DNA from 4 places in the Glutamicibacter sp. MOO4 genome. Region 1 is predicted to be linked to each of the others. Evidence: riboswitches for the same ligand, from Rfam matches in the RefSeq annotation. Region 1 holds a riboswitch; each other region holds the start of a gene.
What was found. A riboswitch is a leader RNA that binds a small molecule or an ion and turns the genes downstream of it on or off. The one in region 1 is predicted to bind thiamine pyrophosphate.
Positions count from the first base shown of each region.

Region 2: linked by a shared signal. The riboswitch ahead of thiC (phosphomethylpyrimidine synthase ThiC) and the one ahead of AC1Z3F_RS09935 (ECF transporter S component) in region 1 are both predicted to bind thiamine pyrophosphate.
Region 3: linked by a shared signal. The riboswitch ahead of thiO (glycine oxidase ThiO) and the one ahead of AC1Z3F_RS09935 (ECF transporter S component) in region 1 are both predicted to bind thiamine pyrophosphate.
Region 4: linked by a shared signal. The riboswitch ahead of thiM (hydroxyethylthiazole kinase) and the one ahead of AC1Z3F_RS09935 (ECF transporter S component) in region 1 are both predicted to bind thiamine pyrophosphate.

Region 1 is NZ_CM167800.1:2,126,654-2,131,749, reverse strand. Features, by position in the region: gene AC1Z3F_RS09960 (Na+/H+ antiporter subunit D) at 1-123, shown strand, start outside; gene AC1Z3F_RS09955 (Na+/H+ antiporter subunit E) at 136-768, shown strand; gene AC1Z3F_RS09950 (MrpF/PhaF family protein) at 765-1,031, shown strand; gene mnhG (monovalent cation/H(+) antiporter subunit G) at 1,031-1,432, shown strand; gene AC1Z3F_RS09940 (DUF4235 domain-containing protein) at 1,521-1,772, opposite strand; TPP riboswitch at 1,847-1,971, shown strand; gene AC1Z3F_RS09935 (ECF transporter S component) at 2,037-2,657, shown strand; gene AC1Z3F_RS09930 (ATP-binding cassette domain-containing protein) at 2,654-4,981, shown strand; gene AC1Z3F_RS09925 (aminodeoxychorismate lyase) at 4,978-5,096, opposite strand, start outside.
Region 2 is NZ_CM167800.1:1,974,702-1,979,797, reverse strand. Features, by position in the region: gene thiC (phosphomethylpyrimidine synthase ThiC) at 1-1,661, opposite strand, end outside; TPP riboswitch at 1,657-1,766, opposite strand; tRNA gene AC1Z3F_RS09245 (tRNA-Thr) at 1,942-2,013, opposite strand; tRNA gene AC1Z3F_RS09240 (tRNA-Thr) at 2,533-2,604, shown strand; tRNA gene AC1Z3F_RS09235 (tRNA-Met) at 2,652-2,725, shown strand; gene AC1Z3F_RS09230 (GTP pyrophosphokinase) at 2,946-3,728, opposite strand; gene AC1Z3F_RS09225 (DUF2797 domain-containing protein) at 4,069-4,941, shown strand; gene AC1Z3F_RS09220 (hypothetical protein) at 5,029-5,096, shown strand, end outside.
Region 3 is NZ_CM167800.1:1,757,942-1,763,037, reverse strand. Features, by position in the region: gene AC1Z3F_RS08160 (mechanosensitive ion channel) at 1-711, shown strand, start outside; gene AC1Z3F_RS08155 (GNAT family N-acetyltransferase) at 795-1,760, opposite strand; TPP riboswitch at 1,841-1,945, shown strand; gene thiO (glycine oxidase ThiO) at 1,943-3,070, shown strand; gene thiS (sulfur carrier protein ThiS) at 3,067-3,312, shown strand; gene AC1Z3F_RS08140 (thiazole synthase) at 3,315-4,133, shown strand; gene AC1Z3F_RS08135 (ThiF family adenylyltransferase) at 4,133-5,096, shown strand, end outside.
Region 4 is NZ_CM167800.1:3,023,898-3,028,993, forward strand. Features, by position in the region: gene thiD (bifunctional hydroxymethylpyrimidine kinase/phosphomethylpyrimidine kinase) at 1-390, opposite strand, end outside; gene thiE (thiamine phosphate synthase) at 387-1,028, opposite strand; gene thiM (hydroxyethylthiazole kinase) at 1,021-1,815, opposite strand; TPP riboswitch at 1,805-1,899, opposite strand; gene AC1Z3F_RS14145 (GntR family transcriptional regulator) at 1,937-2,302, opposite strand; gene AC1Z3F_RS14150 (hypothetical protein) at 2,299-3,834, opposite strand; gene AC1Z3F_RS14155 (aldehyde dehydrogenase family protein) at 3,924-5,096, shown strand, end outside.

The sequences.
Region 1 (5,096 bases):
TCACTCGTTGTAGCCGGCATTGCGTTGACCGTATTTGCTGGACCAATCTTCGAGTTCTGTGAACGGGTCGCAGCTGAGCTCATTGCTCGCGAACCATATATCAGTGCGATCTTGCCATTGTGATTAGAGGGGACGATGTCGACTAAAAACCTGAAGCACAGAGATCAGCGTATCCATGATGCGCTTGATACTTCTGGTGTCCGTCACCGGGCAACACTCAAACAGGAATGGCCGCTGCTGGCGTTGCTGATCTTTGTCTGGGCAGCCCTCTGGCAAGACTTCTCGCCGGCGAATCTGATCTTCGGTGTCATCGTTGCGCTGATAATTGTCACGCTCTTCCCGCTACCGCCGGTGGTCCTTTCGGGCCGTGTGAACGTCTGGTACTGCTTTGAACTGTTTATCTGGTTCATCGGTCAAGTATTTGTGGCAAGTTTCCAAGTGGCACGACTGGCGATCTTCCGGGGAAAGAAAACCCGCAGTGGAGTGATCGCCGTGGAGTTGCGTACCGACTCGGATTTGATTGTCACCGCGGTGGGACATGTACTGACGCTGATTCCTGGATCATTTGTTATCGACGTTGACCGGCGCTCATCAACGCTGTACTTGCACTACATCAACATCGAATCGAGATCCGACATGGAACGGGCCCGCGAAGCGGTGCGCGACATTGAACGTCGAGTGATCATGGCGATGGGTAGCCACGATGAATTTGAAGCAATCAAGCACGAATGCGGTCCAATTCTTGGTCGAGTAGGAGGCAAAAAATGATGACAATCGTGATGTGGATTTGCGGCATCATGCTGGGTCTAGCCACCGTTGCGTGCTTGATCCGCGTTGCCAAGGGCCCCTCGATTCTTGACCGAGTCTTAGCCTTGGACGTGATGCTGCTGATCATTTCCGTGGCGTTGTGCTTGGAAATGGTCTTCAACCGCCACACCGACTACCTGTTGTTTGTCGTTGTTGCGTGCACCTTGGGCTTCATTGGCTCGGTTACGGTGTCGCGGTACGTCTCGGATCAGAGGAACGCCTAATGGAATTGTTCCTCGATATTCTTGTCGCCGTCCTACTGATCACCGGCTGCCTCATGTCGCTGATTGCCGGTATCGGTCTGCTTTCATTCCCCGACATGCTCACTCGGATGCACGCCGCCACCAAACCGCAAGTACTTGGCTTTCTGCTGATCTTCACCGCGCTAGCAATTCACTTGCGTAGCTGGAGTGTGGTTCCAGTATTGTTCCTGGCTTGGGGGATGCAGCTACTGACCGCTCCCGTATCCGCACATATGATTGGGCGCGCTGGTTACCGAACCAAGCACGCTGCCAAACAATCTCTCTACGCCGATGAACTGAGGCAAGTAGTGGACACGGTATCTGACGCACCGGCCACCGCGTCTGTTGAAGTCTCCAGCGAAGAGTCGAAGGACTCAAAGTAAAACTGAGCAGTGAAAAACTGAGCAGTGTAAAACTGAACAAAACAAAAAGGAACGGCCCACCATTGGTGGGCCGTTCCTTGAGCATTAGCTACTTGCTGAACCGTGCGACAACCTTGTTGGTGCCACGGTCTGCCAAGACCTGGATGGTCGCTGCGACAATCGATGAGAAGATCGCGAATCCGAGCGCCTGACGGAATGAAGCCTCAGCAGCTTCTTCGCTACCCTTGCGGGGAGCCTTATTTCCGGTGACGCCCTTCCACAGCTGATCAACTAGCTTGCTGCCGAGCAAACCGGCGCCAATCGAAATTCCGGTGGTGGCAAGTTTCTGTACTGTGTTCATATTGCCCTCGCTTCAACGTCGTAACTTATCTTTCCTCTGCCCAGCATACCTGCGGTAAGGTGGGGGAGCAGTAATTTTTCCGACAGGGGAGCGTCAGACTTCAAAAAAGAAGTCGCCAAGACGCTGAGAGTGCGATAGATCGCAGACCCTCGAACCTGCTCCGGCTAGTACCGGCGAAGGAAGTCGAGCATCTCGGATGCGGACGGGTGTAGCACTATGCCATCAGTCCGTACATCTCCCCTCCTAAATATAGGAGGACCACCCATGAACCAAGTAGCAGCAAAACAGCGAACCAGCTGGCGCGTTGTCGACATCGTCGTAGCCTCAGTAATCGCCGTAGCCTCAGGAGTGATCTTCTGGGCTTGGAGCGCAGGCATGCCGCTGTTCTCGCTAGCTTTTGTTGCCTTCCCACCTGCCGCTGCACTGCTGACTGGCGTATGGCTCTTCCCAGCGGTACTCGGTGCCCTGATCATCCGCAAACCAGGTGCAGCAGTGTTCTGCGAATTACTGGCAGCCATTATCGAGGCATTGCTGGGATCTCACTACGGTCTGAGCGTCATCGTTTCCGGGCTGGTCCAGGGCCTTGGTGCTGAATTGGTCTTTGCCATCTTCCGCTACCGCAAGTGGAACCTGAGCGTTGCGCTCATTGCAGGTTTTTTCACCGGCATCTTCGCCGGTATTTCCGAAGCCTACATCCTGGCGTACTACGTGGAATACACCTCATCACTAAAGATCTTGCACGTGCTGATCACCGGCGTCTCTGGACTGATTATCGCTGGTCTGCTGTCTTGGCTGGCCACCCGTGGATTGGCTAAGACCGGTGCACTGAGCGCACTGGCTAGCCGCCGTGCTCACCTCGAGTCCGGGAAACTGGCCGCCAAATGAGTTCGCTGGCTAACCGTGGCGCTGACGCTCAAACTCGGCGGGGCGCCGAGATTTCTGCGCGTGGTTTTAGCTGGCAGCATGCCGAAAGAACAACTCCCGCCGTTTCCGATTTAGACCTTAATATTCAGGCCGGCCAGAAAGTACTTCTTGTTGGTCCTTCCGGTGCGGGAAAGTCGACCTTGCTACATGCTCTGGCGGGGTTGTTGGAAGTCGACGAGTCGCAGCAAATGCGTGGGGAGCTACTCATTGACGGGGCAGATGCCTTTGCTCGCCAACGCCCGGTTGGGCTGATGCAGCAAGACCCGGAGACCCAAGTGGTGCAGAGCCGGGTAGCTGATGATGTCGCCTTCGGTGCGGAGAATCTTGCTGTAGATCCCGAGGTGATCCGTGAGCGCATCCCAGAAGTATTGGACGCTGTAGGTCTAGGCATGCTCTCCTTTGACCACCGGACCCAAGAACTATCCGGAGGACAGAAACAGCGACTGGCTCTGGCCGGGATCTTGGCCATGCAGCCAGGATTGATGCTCCTTGATGAGCCGACCGCCAACGTGGACCCAGAGGGGATCGGTCCCTTGCGCGATGCCGTGCTTAATGCGGCACAGCTCAGCGGGGCCACCGTGCTGGTAGTTGAACACCGGTTGGAAGTCTGGGCCCAGCACATGGACCGCATCATCGTCCTTGAGCCAGGTGGCGGAGTAGCCCATGATCTGAGCCCGCAACAGCTCATGGAGGATCAGCAGCTTCGCGCTGAACTCGCTTCGGCCGGTCTGTGGGTTCCCGGCTACCTGCCACAAATCCAACAAGTGACACTCCAGCCGGGAGGAACCTTGCTGGAGGCCAAAGACTTGGTGTGCGCCCGAGCTGAGCAAGCACCGCGCACCCGCCCGGTTACCCTACAAGTCCGCGCAGGCACCGCAACGGTCATCCGTGGTGAAAACGGTGCAGGTAAATCCACCTTGGCACTCACCGTTGGTGGCTTGCTCGCTCCTGTCGCAGGACAGCTTGATGCAAGCGAGCAGCTAGCCAATGGTCTTGGCAGCTCACCGTTTAGCTGGAAAGCTGGTGCGCTGATTGGTCGGATCGGTTCAGTGTTCCAAGAACCTGAGCACCAATTTGTGGCGCAAACCGTCCGTGAAGAACTAGCTTTTGCTCCGTTAAGAGCCAAAGCCATTGGCGGGCGAGAACTGAAATACGAGCCGGAACAAGTTGAGCAGTTAGTGCAGTCACTGCTGGTGCGCTTGGGTCTGGAACATCTTGCTGACGCAAACCCATTCACGCTCTCCGGAGGAGAGAAACGTCGGCTATCCGTAGGCACCGTGTTAGCCGCTTCTCCAGACGTGTTGATCCTTGATGAACCAACCTTCGGACAGGATGCCAATACGTGGCGTGAATTAGCGCAGCTGCTGGTTGCTCAGTTGGAGCAGGACACCGCGATCATTGCGGTGACTCACGATGAACATTTGGCCAGCGTCTTGCAGGCTGAGCAGATTCATCTAGCTGCACTGCCAAGCGGCGACGTGGCCAAGCCTAAGGGACCGGTACTGGATGCTCCGGTGGGCGATAGCTGGCTAGCTAAGATCAACCCGTTAGCCAAGCTGGGCGCCGTGGCTACCGCAACGTTGCCTTTGATCAGTACATTGGATGCAGTCTCGGCTTTGGTGATCGTTGTTGCCAGCGTTGTGTTGTTCCCACTGGCCGGTCTCAGTCCGCTGAAGTTCCTCAAACGGGCGTGGCCGCTGCTACTGGCAGGGCTTTTTGCTGCGTGGGGTATTGCACTGGTTGGCCAAGATAGTGGCGCAGTCTATGCGCAGCTTGGACTGTTCAGTATTACCGAGGGTTCGCTGCAGGGCGGTATTGCCACCGGGCTGCGGGCCTTCGCCTTGGCGATTCCATGCATCTTGTTGTTGGCCACCACCAACCCGAGTGATCTGGGCGGGGCACTGTCTCAACAGCTTAAGGTCCCGCATCGTTTTGTGCTCGGCGCATTAGCCGGAATGCGATTGCTGGGACTGATGATTGAGGAATTTACGACGTTGACCTTGGCCCGTCGGGCTCGTGGTGTCGGAAACTTCGGCACCCTCGCTGAGCGGATTGGCGCGAAACTTGGTCAGAGCCTGGCCTTGCTGGTTCAGGCCATTCGCCGTGCCGGTCGTTTGGCAACCACCATGGAAGCTAAAGGCTTTGGTACGGCCAAACGGACCTGGATCCGCACGGCCACCTTCACCCGGACCGACGCCGCGGTACTTATCGCCGGCATCGTCCTGGGTGCTGCAGCTGTAGGTGCGGCCCTGTGGGCCGGCACCTACAACCTTGTGTGGAGTTAGCGAATTGCGTCGCTGAGGGCGCTGAGTTCTTCATGGAGCTCAGCGTCTAGACGCAATGGCTTGGCATCCAAGGTGCGCACCGGAGTGAGCAGACGGATCGAGGAAACCAACCAGA
Region 2 (5,096 bases), 150 kb from region 1:
GCCATGCCTGCCAACGCCGCTTGAGCCTCCGTAGAACCGTATTCATCACGGATATCTTGGGAGATCCGCATGGAACAGAATTTTGGTCCACACATCGAGCAGAAGTGTGCGGTCTTGGCTGGTTCTGCGGGCAAAGTCTCGTCATGGAATTCTTGAGCCGTGACGGGATCTAAACTCAGCGAGAACTGGTCATTCCAGCGGAACTCAAAGCGTGCCTTACTCAGCGCATCATCGCGCGCACTGGCACCCGGGTGCCCCTTGGCTAAGTCGGCGGCGTGAGCTGCAATCTTGTAAGTGATAACACCGGTCTTTACATCGTCACGGTTAGGCAATCCCAGATGTTCCTTGGGTGTGACATAACAAAGCATGGCTGTGCCATATCGAGCGATCTCCGTAGCGCCGATGGCGCTGGTGATGTGGTCATAGCCCGGAGCGATATCGGTAACCAGTGGGCCCAGTGTGTAGAAGGGCGCACCATCACACAACTCCTGCTGGCGTTCAACATTCTCCCGGACCTTATGGAATGGAATATGTCCCGGTCCCTCAACCATGACCTGTACGTCGTACCTCCAGGCCCGCTTGGTCAGCTCAGCTAGGGTATCTAGCTCAGCGAACTGCGCGGCGTCATTGGCATCAGCAATGGAGCCGGGACGAAGCCCGTCACCCAGTGAGAAAGCAACGTCGTACTGTGCGAAGATTTCGCAGAGCTCATCAAAGTGCGTGTACAAGAAATTCTCTTCGTGATGTGCCAAGCACCAGCCGGCCATGATGGACCCACCGCGCGAGACAATGCCGGTAACCCGGTTGGCAGTCAAAGGAACATAACGCAAGAGCACGCCAGCGTGAATGGTCATATAGTCCACGCCCTGCTCACACTGTTCAATGACGGTATCGCGGAAGATCTCCCAGGTCAGTGCGTTGGCTTCGCCATTGACCTTTTCCAAGGCTTGGTAGATGGGCACCGTTCCGATGGGCACCGGTGAATTGCGGATGATCCACTCACGAGTGGTGTGGATGTCATCACCGGTGGATAGATCCATGACGGTGTCTGCACCCCATTTGGCGGCCCACTGCAGCTTGGATACTTCTTCAGCAATCGAGCTGGTCACCGCAGAGTTGCCGATATTTGCATTGATTTTCACCAAGAAGGCTTTGCCGATAATCATCGGTTCAGATTCCGGGTGATTGATATTGGACGGAATGATTGCTCGCCCGGCCGCCAGCTCGCTGCGCACCAGTTCTACATCGCACTCTTCGCGAACCGCCACATATCGCATTTCAGGGGTGATCACCCCAGCTCGTGCGTAGTGCATTTGGGTTACTGTGGCCCCCTGAACTGCACGTAGTGGTGGCGCCGTGCGTCCGGCCCATTCATCGCTGGCAGTTCCTCGGCGGACCGCTGAGCGCCCGTCATCGTGCAGATTGCGTTCGCGGCCTTCATAGACCGCAACGTCTGCTCGTTCCATGATCCACGGTTCCCGAAAAGGATTCAGTCCCTGAGTTGGTTCGCTACCTGGACCACTGGTGCGATACACCCGTAGCGGTTCATTTGGCTGGCCGTTGGGGGAGTCCGCAAGTTGAATTTGCGTGACGGGAACTGAGATCCCTTCCGATTCGCGGAACGCGAGAGAGTGGGCAGGATGTTGTTCAAATTGTTCCATTGAGAAACTCACTTCCTTCGCCGGCATTACCCGGACAGGTTCAACGGTCGCGGACGGCGATAGCCCGATCTCAGCCCTTGCCATGGGGCTCCCGTGTGGTCGGAGACGACACTAGCATGAAAAAATCGGCGCACAAGAATGGGCGCCAAAATTTGACGCTAGGTCTGAGCGTTGGAAGTGGAAGATGGGGGAGAAGCGAAGTGGCAGCGGGGCCCAAGAAAATAAGTCCAGATAGACGAAAAGAGAGACAATCTGAATTCAGATTGTCTCTCTTATTTCGAGCCCCCTGCCGGAATCGATCCGGCGACCTCGTTCTTACCAAGAACGCGCTCTACCACTGAGCTAAGGGGGCAACGAGTAAATACTCTACACAGGTTTTTGGCGATTTCAAAATCCGTAACGAGTTTGTAGCTGACGTCACAAGACCCCTACTCAAGTAGGAAAAACGCGGCAGGGGATCGGTTGCTCGATGGTGTTCTAAACGCGGGTAGTCTGCGCCGCGAAAAATGGCAGACCTCGCACATGTTGATATTTACCTCTTTTGACTGCGAAGCATCAAGATGTACGGATGTTTTGTTGTTGGAAAAGTGATTTTCACTGACTCAAGCGGCAGGAAAGTGGCACCGCTTGGTCGTTAGAAAAGGAACTCGTGCAGCGCTTTCCGAAGGCTGGAAATTACCAAATTGACCACTACTAATGCTCCAGTGAGCATCGTCACCTATGCGCTTTTGTGCCAACCTTCGTTCCATGTCAGCACTACGTCTTCTAGAAACATGCGTTGACTTGGGGTAACGCGACGCGGTCCGAAATTCATTGGAGGCGAATGACGATTTTTCTTTGTGCCCAAAGCCGTGTAGAGTATTTACTCGTTGCCCCCTTAGCTCAGTGGTAGAGCGCGTTCTTGGTAAGAACGAGGTCGCCGGATCGATTCCGGCAGGGGGCTCTGAGTGAGAAGTAGTCTTGGCTTCTACTGGATTGCTTCTCACTTGTGGCGGCGTAGCTCAGCTGGTTAGAGCGCACGACTCATAATCGTGAGGTCCCGGGATCGAGTCCCGGCGCCGCTACAGATTTGGCCCCGAAATTCATTGAATTTCGGGGCTTTTTCATGCTCAAAATCGAATCCTAGTGCCGTAGGTGGGACCTAGGTGTACCTCGAAAGTACCCCCGACGTCACGTCACGGATATCGGCCCCAGTTCAGAGTGTAGCGAGCAGTGCAATACAGGAACGGCCACCTACCGCATCGCAATGCGATGATGTAGGTGGCCGTTGTTTAGTTGGTGCGTCTAGAGGCTGGCGTCGTTGGGACCGATTGCACCCTTATGCGCCTGGTCGCCACTATTCGAAGCTTCCTTGGCCAGCATGAGTAGCCCTTGGATCACATCAGAATCCATATCTTGCCCATCGGGTTGTTCATTGTTGGCATCGTGACCATGAACCTCGGTGTGAAGCCGTTGCATCTGCATATCCAGTTTGGTTGCAATAGCTGCAGCGTCTGCCAGCTCGCTAGCTAGGTGGGCTGGAACTTCACCTTCGTACTTGTAGAAGATCTTGTGCTCTAGGCTGGCCCAAAAATCTTGGGCAATAGTGCGGATCTGCAGCTCTACGATCACGTTGACCGGACCGTCAGAGAGGAATACCGGAATCTCAACGATCGCGTGAACACTCTTGTAGCCGCTTGGCTTAGGGTTCTTGATGTAATCCTTGATTTGAATGACACGGATATCGTTTTGTGCAGTCAAGGTATTGAGTACCTTGTAGATGTCCTTGACGAAGCTGCACGTGATTCGAACGCCAGCGATGTCACTGATGTTTTCCCTGATCGCGGTGAGCGAGGGGTGAATCTTTCGCTGGCTCACCTTGCGCATGATGCTCTCTGGAGTTTTCACCCGCGAAGTGATGTGTTCAATCGGATTGTACTTATGAAGATAAAGAAACTCTTCGCGCAAGATGGAGACCTTGGTTAGGACCTCATCGACTGCAAACTGGTACTCCATCATGAACCGTTGGAATTGAAGGCGGAACGCCTGCGTAATTTCCTGTAGTTCGCCAGGGGCGAGGTTTGCCACCGACGGCAGCGAAACAACGCCAGGTGGGTCTTCTTGATACGGCGTAGAAATCGTAAATCACCTCTACATGTTGTGGCTATGTCAAAGGACATGAGCGCTCTCTATTTCAAGGTTAGGTCAGCAGTCTAAGAATTTGGCCAGAAGACCTCGGGAATCTATCGGGGACTAGTACTTGCTCGCCTCGATTGGGGGAGCAAAGCACAAGTACTTTGAGCTGTATGGTTCCTTGCTGGTGGCCTAAGGTTGGAAGGGCTACTTCAGAAAGGTCTTGATGGAATTCCCCAGCGCTTCACGGCAGCTATGTCATGGCATTAGCTTCTCTCAGCATGAACCCGCGCCCATGCTTCGACTGCGCACAGCTGACCAGTGGAAGACCGAATATCTTGAGTTGAACCGCTCGCTGAGCATGGATGTCGGAGAACTGAAGTTTTGCCTGGGCTATATCACTATGAATCGTGATGGTTCCCGCAACACCTTGCCATGCCCCAAGACCAAAGCACTACGCACCGGCACCCAATGCGATAGCTGCCGCCGGTTAGACCACTCCAAGTTCATGCACCAGTTCCATAAGACCGGGGAAGCCCCGGAGGGAATGCGCAAATACCTTGAACAGCCGCACTTCCTCTACGTCGCTAGTTTTGCCCATGGTGCGACCAAGGTTGGAACTACTTCCACACAGAGCAAGTGGACTCGACTGGCTCAGCAGGGCGCCGTCATAGCGCGCTATATTGCTCGCGCCAATGATGGTACAGCAATTCGTGTACTTGAAGATCTGGTCACCGTGCACGTTGCGCTCACCCAACAAGTCCGGCAGAAGTCCAAAATCAAGGGACTGGTGAGTTGGGAATTGGACCTAGCGCAGCTTGATGAGATCAACGAGCAAGCCGCTAGCAAAGCCCGTGACTTCCTCGGGGCACAACGCGGGCTGGATACCTATGGTGTTGAGCTTCGTGATGAGCTCTGGGAACAACCGGCCTTTGCCCACCCGGTCATTGAAGCGTGGAATTCCCGCACGCTACACGCCTGGAATTCTGCACTGCCCGGTGCCACCGCGGACCTGCGCATCAGAGGGGTCTTAGGTCAAAGCATCATGGCCGATAGCGGGGAAGGCACCACCCTACGACTGCTAGATGCTGCGGAACTAAAAACACGTGAAGTTCAGTTGCGACAGCAGTATGGAGAATTCAAAGAAGAACAGTCCGCATTGTTCTAAGCTTTGACGTTTAGCTGTCAGTGGAGTCACGAGAAAATACCGTTGTTCCAATGAGTCCTGCGAGGTGAGCTGAACTAGACTTGAGTTATGACCAATACTCCCTGGGAAGCTGCCTCACCGCGCTATAAGAAGCTCGTCTTTACTGCCATGGCAAT
Region 3 (5,096 bases), 370 kb from region 1:
CTGCAGGTCTTGGGTATCGCGGCAATTTCGGATCCTGCCCAACAGATGTTGCAGCTGGTCTTCACCGCCATCCCGCAGGTCCTCATGGCCCTTGCGCTACTGGCAGTCGGCGTGCTGATCGCTAAGTTTGTGGGTCAGCTACTGGAAACCACCCTTCAGGGCGTGGGCACTGACCGTGTTGTTGCTGAATGGGGCGTAGTCCCAGACGGCAAGAGCGCATCGGGAATCATCGCTGGAATTGTCAAGATCGCCATTATTCTGTTCTTCGGCGTGATGGCAGCCCAGATGCTGAACTTCCCAGCAATAACCAACATCCTCAACGAGATTCTGAGCCTCGGTGGCAAGATCCTCTTCGGCGCAGCAATCATCGCAGCAGGTTTTGTCATTGCCAACGTGATCGGCAAGTTCTTGGGTGAAACCACGGCTTCGAAGATCATCCGCTACACCGCAATCGCATTGTTCGTAGCAATGGGTCTGAAGTACATGGGCATTGCTGACTCAATCATCAACATGGCCTTCGGCGCAATTGTCATCGGCGCAGCTCTTGCAGCAGCGCTGGCCTTCGGCCTCGGTGGACGTGACGCAGCGGCTCGTACGCTGAACAAGATTGATACCGACAAGGTCGTCTCCAACGAGCCAGGTTCGGCGCCGCCGGCACCGCCGGCTCCACCAGCACCACCGACGACTCCACCTACGACGCCTGGCATCTAACCAGCTAGATCAAAACATCAGGGACAAAATAAAAAGTCGTGGAATCCGCTATGGATTTCACGACTTTTTACGTGCCGTTGAACTTACTCAGTTAGGTTCAACGGCAATGGAACTACAGACGGGACTGGATCATCCCGAAGTCGTGCGTATGTAAAAACATCAATACGCTCACCGTCAATTAGGAATTTGCCCCGCTCAATACCCTCACGCAGAAAACCGTTCTTTTCAGCGACATGGCGGGAACCTGGGTTATTTGCGCGTAACCCTAACTCCACGCGGTAAATGTCCTGCTCTTCAAAGAGATAATTCGCCAGGGTGGCCACAGCCCGAGTAGTCAGTGACTGCCCTCTAAATGCCTGATGCATCCAATACCAAATCCAAGCATTCTTGTTACTTGAATCTAAGGTGGCGCAAACTAAGCCAATCAATCGCCCGTTCTTCGTGATGGCCAACGGACATTGACGTCGCCAATCAGCTAGTAGGGCGCCAACATGTTTACGGGCGTTAGCGGGAGTGCTGGCCTCACCTTGACGATGCATTAGTGCATCAGAGGTAAAGGCTTCAAAAACCGCGTCGGCATCTGACGCCCTGAGCTTTCGAACGCTAATTTCATCACCGGTAGTTTCTACTTGCGCATTGGTGGTATCGCGTTCTTTGTCGGTTGCCGTTGCGCTCAGTGTTCCTTGGTGAAAGAGCATTTGCCAGCGGCCCTGATCGTGGAACCACAGAGAAGTGCGATGACTTGCCCTGTGACCGAAGGTGGACCACCGGAGCAACACAAGGTTTGTTGACAGTTGTGTACCAACAGGGTCATGAACCTGTCCTGCGCTGCCACCAGAATCCTCAGCGACCAACAATCTAAGAATCTGTTCTCGGTTGTAGGTACGTCCGCTGGCTCCAATCTCACCAAAGTTCTTGTGCAATAGAAGACTCAGCTGGTCAGGGTTGTTGCGAATCGTAGGAGACAGTAGCTGCTGCTCAAACTCAACGATGGTTTCCAACAACGTGGAACCAGCAACCAATTCAGCGGGATACTTCGGAAGCGACATGTTTGTAAGTACATCACAGAAGATGACGGAACAAAGTCCGCCGTAGTTCGCTTTTATGAGCTGGGTCATGCTTATAATCGCAACATCTCCGCGGGAGCCTGAATCGACCAGGCTGAGAGGGCACTGAGCCGACCGCTATACCTGATGCGGGTCATGCCGCCGTAGGAAGGAAGCGTGCGCCTATGCATGTCAACATCGTTGGTGCCGGAATCATCGGCCTAGCCACAGCGTTTGAGCTCAGCTCGCGCGGGCACACTGTCTGCATTATTGATCCTTCACCCGGCCAAGGCGCCAGCCATGCTGCCGCAGGAATGTTGGCGCCGGCAGCAGAAACCGTCTGGGGCCAAGGACCACTGCATCAGATGTTGGCCGCCTCCAACAAGAGCTATCCAGATTTTGTGAACAGGATTCAAGCGATCTCGGGCCAGCGTCCCGACTATCTGACAAGCTCAACCTTGGTGGTGGCGGCAGAACCCGCGGACCGTGAAGCCCTACACGAGCTGGTGGAATTACAAACTTCCTTAGGCCTGTCAGCTCAAAAGCTCTTGCCCAGCCAAGCGCGAAACCTAGAGCCTGCGCTGGCCAGAAACATTGCTGGTGCGGTGCTTTGCGAGGATGATCATCAAATTGACCCTCGCTCGGTGGTACGAATTCTTCTGGAGTATTTCCAGTCGGATCTCGTGCTTGAACAGTGTGTTGAAGTGATCAAGGATGACAAGAATCAAACCACGGCCGTGCTGACGTCTTCAGGTACAAGACTGGAAGCAGAGCAAACAATTCTCTGTACTGCCCTAGGAACGGTTAGGGGAGTTCAACCAGCTCCCGTACGCCCGGTTTATGGTGACATCCTGCGGATCCAAGGCCCACCCGGCCCTGCATTAGTGACCCGAATTATTCGAGGCATCGTGCACAGAGAAAATGTCTATCTGGTTCCGCGCAAAGACGGAAGTCTTGTTCTCGGAGCCAGCGTGCGCGAAGACGGGAATCCACAAGTCAACGTTGGCGCCATGTACAACTTGTTGGATAACGCTCGCAGACTTGTTCCCGGCATCTCTGATTGCTCACTGAACGAGGTCATTGCCCGAGCTCGTCCGGCAACTGCCGATGACCGCCCGCTAATCGGTCGAATAGATCCAGGGCTGGTGATCTCCACCGGCTATTCACGTCACGGAGTGCTACTTAGCCCGTTGGGATCAACGCTCACCGCTGACCTGACAGAGCACCTGCCGGCCAGTGCGATGCTCAAGGACGTTGACCCGTACCGTTTCCCTACCTACTCATCCGACACACTTTTGGAGCAAAGTTCATGACTTCAATCAGCATCACGGTTAATAACCAACCCGTTCAGGTGGACGCAGGATTGTCCCTGCGTGAATTCATCGCCAGACACATCGGCAAGGAACTAGACAAAGATTCCAAAGCCATTGACGGTAGCAAACTTGGACTGGCCGCCGCGGTCAACGGGGCAGTGGTGCCGCGTAGCTCGTGGAACGGATTTGCGGTGCAGAGCGGGCACACAATCGAACTCGTCACGGCAGCACAGGGAGGCTGAACATGGACGCGCACGAGCTTACAGAACTTAACGCAACCACGGACCCATTTGTTGTTGCTGGCCGAACTTTTTCCTCACGCCTGATCCTAGGTACCGGAGGTGCTACCTCGCTGTCCACGCTGGAAAGTGCACTTCAAATTTCCGGGACAGAACTCACCACGGTAGCCATCCGCCATTTTTCAGCATCCGGTTCAGGCAACGTTTATGAGTTGCTGCAACGCAATGATGTGATTGCTTTGCCCAATACCGCTGGATGCTTCACCGCACGCGACGCCGTGCTCACCGCACAGCTGGCCCGCGAAGCGTTAGAAACCAACTGGATCAAGCTGGAAGTCATCGCTGATGAGGACACGCTGCTACCTGATCCATTGGAACTCTATTGGGCCACCGAACAGTTAGTGGCTGATGGCTTTGAGGTTTTTGCCTATACCAATGATGATCCCGCCCTGGCCCAACGCTTGCAGGATGCGGGAGTTGCTGCAATCATGCCTGCTGGCGCACCCATTGGCTCAGGTTTGGGGATCCTGAATCCACACAATATTTCCACCATAGTTTCGCGTTCCAACGTTCCAGTCATTCTTGACGCAGGGGTGGGTACCGCCTCGGATGCGGCGCTTGCCATGGAACTTGGCTGCGATGCAGTACTGCTAGCTAGCGCAGTGACCCGGGCGCACAATGCTCCACTGATGGCCGCCGCAATGCGCGACGGAGTTAAAGCCGGTAGGGCGGCATACTTGGCCGGCCGAATCCCCAAGCGCGATACCGCACTGGCCTCCTCACCTGAAGAAGGCATGATGCAAACGCTGGTCGGTGAGTTCTAATGACTCGCCCTGCATTGTGTGAACCGGCAACAGATTTTGAAGCCGGTGCGCTTGCACGCTACTCGCGACACCTCACACTTCCTGGGGTAGGCGAAGAAGGCCAACGGCGAATCCTCAACGCCAAAGTACTGATCATTGGAGCCGGAGGATTAGGCAGTCCCATCGCCAGTTATCTCATCGCGGCCGGCATTGGACATATAGGGGTGCTAGATGACGACAGTGTTGAAATATCTAATCTTCAGCGTCAGATCATTCATCGTGAAACCGATATTGGTAATCCCAAGGTCCACTCGGTGGCCAGAATAGCTCTAGAACACAACAGTGATGTCAAGGTGGAAGCCATTGATCAAAAGCTGAGCAAAGACAACGCTATTGAACTCTTCACCGACTACGACTTAGTTATCGACGGTAGCGATAACTTCGCCACCAGGTACCTTGCCTCAGACGCAGCAGAAATTACCGGTACGCCATTGATCTGGGGAACGCTGTACCAATTTTCTGGTCAGGTTTCGGTTTTTGATCCGCGTACCGGTCCGATGCTGCGGGACCTCTTTCCCGAAATTCCGGATGCTGATTCGGTGCCCAGCTGCGCCGAAGGTGGAGTCTTCGGAGCGTTATGCGGAGTAGTCGGTTCAGTGATGAGCACCGAAGCGCTCAAACTCATTACCGGAGTTGGAGAAACGCTCTCCGGCAAGCTCTGGCTCTACGATGCGCTGTCGGCCAGTGTGCGAACCTTAGGATTTTCACTTGATCCGCAACGTACTAAAGTCACTGAGCTAGGGGACTATCAGCCAGTTGCTTGCACAGTAGAAAAAGCAGTAGAAAAACCAGTAGCCCAGTTAGAGGTCACAGCACTCCAATCAATGCTGCAAGAACAGGAAGTTCTCTTAGTAGACGTTCGCGAGGGGTGGGAGCGGGACATCGTAGCCATTCCGGGAAGTATTCACTTACCGCTGGCGAAGG
Region 4 (5,096 bases), 900 kb from region 1:
GATGACGCAGGCGCGGTCCAGCAGTGAATCGAGTGCCGACTCATCTTCTAGTAATCGGTCTCCGCTCGTGGCTACCATCACCGGGTCTAGAACTACCGGCGCATCTACGGTATCCAGCCAGCTACTGACCGCGCGGATTACTTCAGCATTGGCCAGCATGCCAATCTTGATGGCGTCAATCTGTATATCAGCGCTAATGGATTCCAACTGGGCTAAGACAAAGCCGGGATCAATGGCTTGTACTGCGCTGACCCCTTGGGTGTTCTGCGCGGTTAATGCCGTAATCACGCACATGCCATAACCACCGTTAGCGGCAATGGCTTTTAGATCCGCCTGAATGCCGGCGCCACCGGAAGGATCAGAGCCGGCAATTGAGAGAATATTATTCACTGTGCCACCGTCCACGCTGAAACTAGCTGCTCGCTGGCCGTTTGTGGATCCTCGGCATTACAGATGGCACGAACTACCGCTAGGCCCGACCCTCCGCCAGCGCGAATCGCAGCTGCGTCCTGAGCGGTAATGGCGCCGATGGCTACACACGGTAGTTCGGTCAAGGATGCTGCACGGATAAAACCGTCAAGACCCAACGGGGTTGGGTGATCCTTTTTGGTAGGAGTGGCACGCACTGCACCAACACCCAAGTAGTCGATGACCTCTGCTTCGAGATTTGCCTGTGCCAGTTGTTCATCGGTGGAAGCGCTCAAACCGATGATGCCTTCGCCGATAATCTCTCGTGCAAGTCGCACCGGAATGTCTTTTTGCCCGATATGGATACCGTTGACCGCAGCTCCGGCAGCGCGGGCAGCTAAGAAGACGTCAATCCGGTCATTGATCAATAGTTTGGCTTTGCCCTTGGTTAGTTGGGCTGCAGCGCAGGACAGTTCAAAGAATTCGCGGGCAGTCTCATCCTTGGCCCGCAGCTGAATCCATTCGATGCCGCCGGCCACTGCTCCTTGGATAACTTCCAGGGTGGTGCGTGGAGTGCAGCTGGCGGTGTTGGCTACTAGGTAGGCGCCGATATTATCCATGGTTCAGTTCCTCGTACTTCAAAGTCTGTAATTCTTCGGGTTCCGTGGCGGCCAGCGCATCAATGAATGCCACGGCAAAGCTTCCCGGGCCGGTGCTTGCGGCCAGTGCCTTTTCGGCGGCCAGGCCATAAAAACCGTGGGCGGCAATGGAGGCTTCAAAGGGGTCCTCGTGCACCGCGAGCATGCCAGCGTTAAAGGCACCTAGTGCGCATCCGCCACCGGTAATTCTGGTCAGTCCGATGCCGTTGGTGTGTACCAGTACGGTACGGGTAGCGTCGATGATCGCGTCGGCTTCGCCGGAGATAGCAACAACGCAGCCGTGTTCTTGTGCCAGTTCACGTCCTGCGTCGAGGGCCGCCTGCACGGTATCTGCTGCGTCAACACCTCGGCCGCTTGAATCCTTGCCCGCCAAGGCGAGGATTTCCGAAGCGTTTCCACGGATCAAGGTGGGGTGTTCTTGAACTATGCGCCGGGCGAAGTCGGTGCGTACCGACAGGGCGCCGACGGCCACAGGATCCAATACCCACGGGGTGCCTGCTGCGCTCGCCGAGAGTACCGATTCTTCCATGGCAACCATTTGCTCGGTGCTTGGAGTCCCTAGATTCACCAGCACTGCAGAAGCAAAAGCAGCAAACCCGCCAGCTTCGCCAGGCAGATTAGTCATAGCTGGTGAAGCGCCGGAAGCCAGTAGGACATTGGCGGTGAAATTGGTGACGACGGTATTCGTCAGGCAAAAAACTAAAGGGGAGTGTTGCCGGTATTTTTGGGCAACGGTAGGCAGAGTCATGCGACATCCCTCCGCTAGCGTGAACTAGATCAGGTTCGACGGGTTTCATCTCAGTCGGCTTCTCCGACACCCCGTGTCACTGATTTAGAGCGTACGCAGTAGCAATGCCTAGAACAAATTCTTAACGTTCACGTCGCGCCACTAACGCTTTAAGTGTCGCCGCATCGACATGTTGCGCTGCCGCTAGCTTCCAAAGGTGGTCTACCGCCGCCACCAGATCTTCATGCTCTTCGATGGGTGTAGCGCGTTCATTAACTATCGTTCCGGCCCTGCGTCTTGAAGAAATGAGCCCTTCGGCTTCCAGCTCCTTATAGGCACGAGCGACTGTTCCGGCCGCTACCCCAAGATCTGTGGCCAACGCCCTGACCGTGGGTAGCTTGCTACCCGCCACTAATTCGCCGAGGTTAATCAGCGACGCGATCTGCGAACGGATCTGCTCATAAGGAGCGGTAGCCGCCTCAAGATCTACCGTGATCTGGGTGCTCATGCGCGCACGCTCGTGGTCAGGCGCGCCTTCGGGCGATTGACCACTAGTAAGGCGGGGATGCAGAAGAGCCCAACGCCTATGGCTAGCACCGCTGGCTCATCGGAAGAGACCAAGCCCGGCAAGAGGAAAAACGCACTGCAGAGCACTCGTAAGGCTCGGAACTCCAAGATTTGCCGATACCAGATTTCCTGTTCGTCCGTGAGGTCCCAAGGGACTGCGCAACGTCGGATCCACCAGAAGTAACCGGCCGCGGCTACCAACATTCCCAGGATTATTGCCGAAGTGACCCATGGCGAGAGTAGCTGTTGTGCCCCTGAGCTCAGTGTTTGTGGGGTGTAAAGCAAGATGCTCCCGCTGACGATGAACAGCGCTGCAATCGTGTACACCCAAACCGGAAGATTTTGGCTCTTCGGTTCAGAAAGTGCCCCCAGCTTTGCTCGTGAATGTGCATAGAGCGCGAAGCCGGCAGAGATTACTAGGTACAGGACTACCGCCGCCGCTGACCATGGCAGCGCAAAGGAAGCGCCAACAGCACGGGCTCCGGCTTCACCGAATGGCTCTGGCGTTTGACCAACGAGTTCACTGGCCGCAAGCCAGATAATCAACGCGGCGATAATCAAGAACGTATTCGCAAAATAGGATACGGATAGCGTGTGGCTGCGCATCCGGGCGAAGGCGGTGCTACGCAGGCTATTGGCCTCCGGTGCGGCATGCTTTGGAGCCCAGACGAATAGCACGAAGCCCAAAGCCAAGACGGCAAACATGGACACGTTGTTCCACCCGGAACTCAGAACCGGATCGGCGTAGGTGATTGCGGCACCGATGATGTTGGTCATCAGCCAACCACAATTTCGTAGCAACCGGTTGAGCCAAATTGAGCGTAGTTCTTGGTTTTGGGTTGCGGAGATCCCGGCTAAGGGCCTGCGTTTGAGGATGATTGCACTGATCACGGCAGTGGCCAGTAAAACCGCGAAAATACACAGCGCAAACAGTGGAGCTACTTCAGCGCCTGAAATCCACCCGGATGTGCTGTCCCATGTTGGCGCAACTGCGTCTTCGAAGTCAGCCGCTGAGGATTCAGTACTTTTGCCTTCAGGGATGTGGCCGGCGACCCGGGATATCGGCCACAACATGCAACATGCAAAGATTGCCAGTGAGCCAACTAGGGCACCTAGCTTACGTGGAAAGGGTGTGGTCAACGTGCGTGGTTCCAAAGATGCGACGCGAACTGAGCGCAGTTCTCCAGGCCAAGTAAACAACCCGATGACGTAGACCAAAGTCAGCCAACCGGCGGCACTCAGTGCAATGATGACGCGCGTTGTCGGTGACTCTGATGGTGCTTGAATGGACCAAACCCGAGATAGGTCGCCAGAAGTCGAGGCAAAAAACGCAATCAGGGCACACCAGAATGAATGTGATTGAGCCCTGAGTAACGCTGAGGATCCGCGGCGTGCAGCTACTGAGCGTAACCATAGGTAGATTACTGATGACGCAATAGCTATCGATAAGGCGCTCGCCGAGATCTGATCCATAGGTTTTAATGTATCAAACACTTGATACATAATGAATCTCCCTGAGAATTAATCGGTAGAAAATCTGCCAAGTAACGTACGCTCAGATCATGGGTCTGTTTACTTCCACTCCGTTGCCAGAACCGGTCGGCGATTCCGCTCCTCCGGTGGACGAGCATCCTTCACGTATCGCTTCGGTACTAAGTCATCTGCGCCGTTCAGCTGATACTCGAATCACCCACCCGCGTCGCTTCCGAATCCAACAGCTACGCGCACTGGAGAAGATGCTTGAAGAGCATCTTGATGACTTCCTGCAGGCATTAAACGATGACTTGGGTAAGAGTGCCACCGAAGCCAAATTCGCTGAAGTTGATGTGGTGCGCGCAGAGATTGATTTTGCGCTGAGGCATCTGGCCGAATGGATGGACAGCACCACAGTCAAGGTGCCACTGGCGCTTCAGCCGGCCATGGCCAAGATCGAGCCACGCCCCCTGGGTGTTGTCTTGATCGTTGGTGCCTGGAACTACCCATTGCAACTTGTACTCGCACCCCTAGTGGCCGCCATTGCAGCAGGAAATGCGGCAGTTGTTAAACCCTCAGAGCTTGCTCCGGCCACTTCAGGTGCCCTAGCCAAATTCCTTCCGCTCTACCTCGACGAGCGAGTATTTGCTGTCATTGAGGGTGGAGTAGATACGGCTACGGAATTGCTGGCGGCACGCTGGGATCATATCTTCTACACCGGCGGTGAACGGGTTGCGAAGATCATCGCTATGGCAGCGGCGCAACATCTGACCCCAACCACTTTGGAACTGGGCGGCAAGTCCCCAGCAGTGGTGGATAATCACTCTCCGGCTACCGCCAAACGTTTGGCCTACGCCAAGTTCATGAACGCGGGGCAGACCTGCGTTGCTCCGGACTACATCCTCTGCATCGGTGATGCTTCCGCCCTGGTCGGTCGCCTTGGCCAAGCCATTAACAGTTTCTACGGCAAAGAGCCGTTAACTCATCCTGACTTCGGACGCATCGCTAGCTGTCAGCATTTTGACCGCTTGTTAGCGATGCTGGAGCAAGGTGAGGTGGTGTTCGGCGGCGAGTACGACGAAGAGACTCTACGCATCGCGCCGACCATAATGCGCAATGTGGATCTTGAAGCCACCGTGATGACCGAAGAAATCTTCGGTCCGATTCTTCCGGTGATTGAGGTGCAGAGCTTCGAGGAAGCGTTGGAGTTCATTGCCCGACGTCCTTCACCGCTGGCCGCCTATCTGATGAGCGAGAGCCCA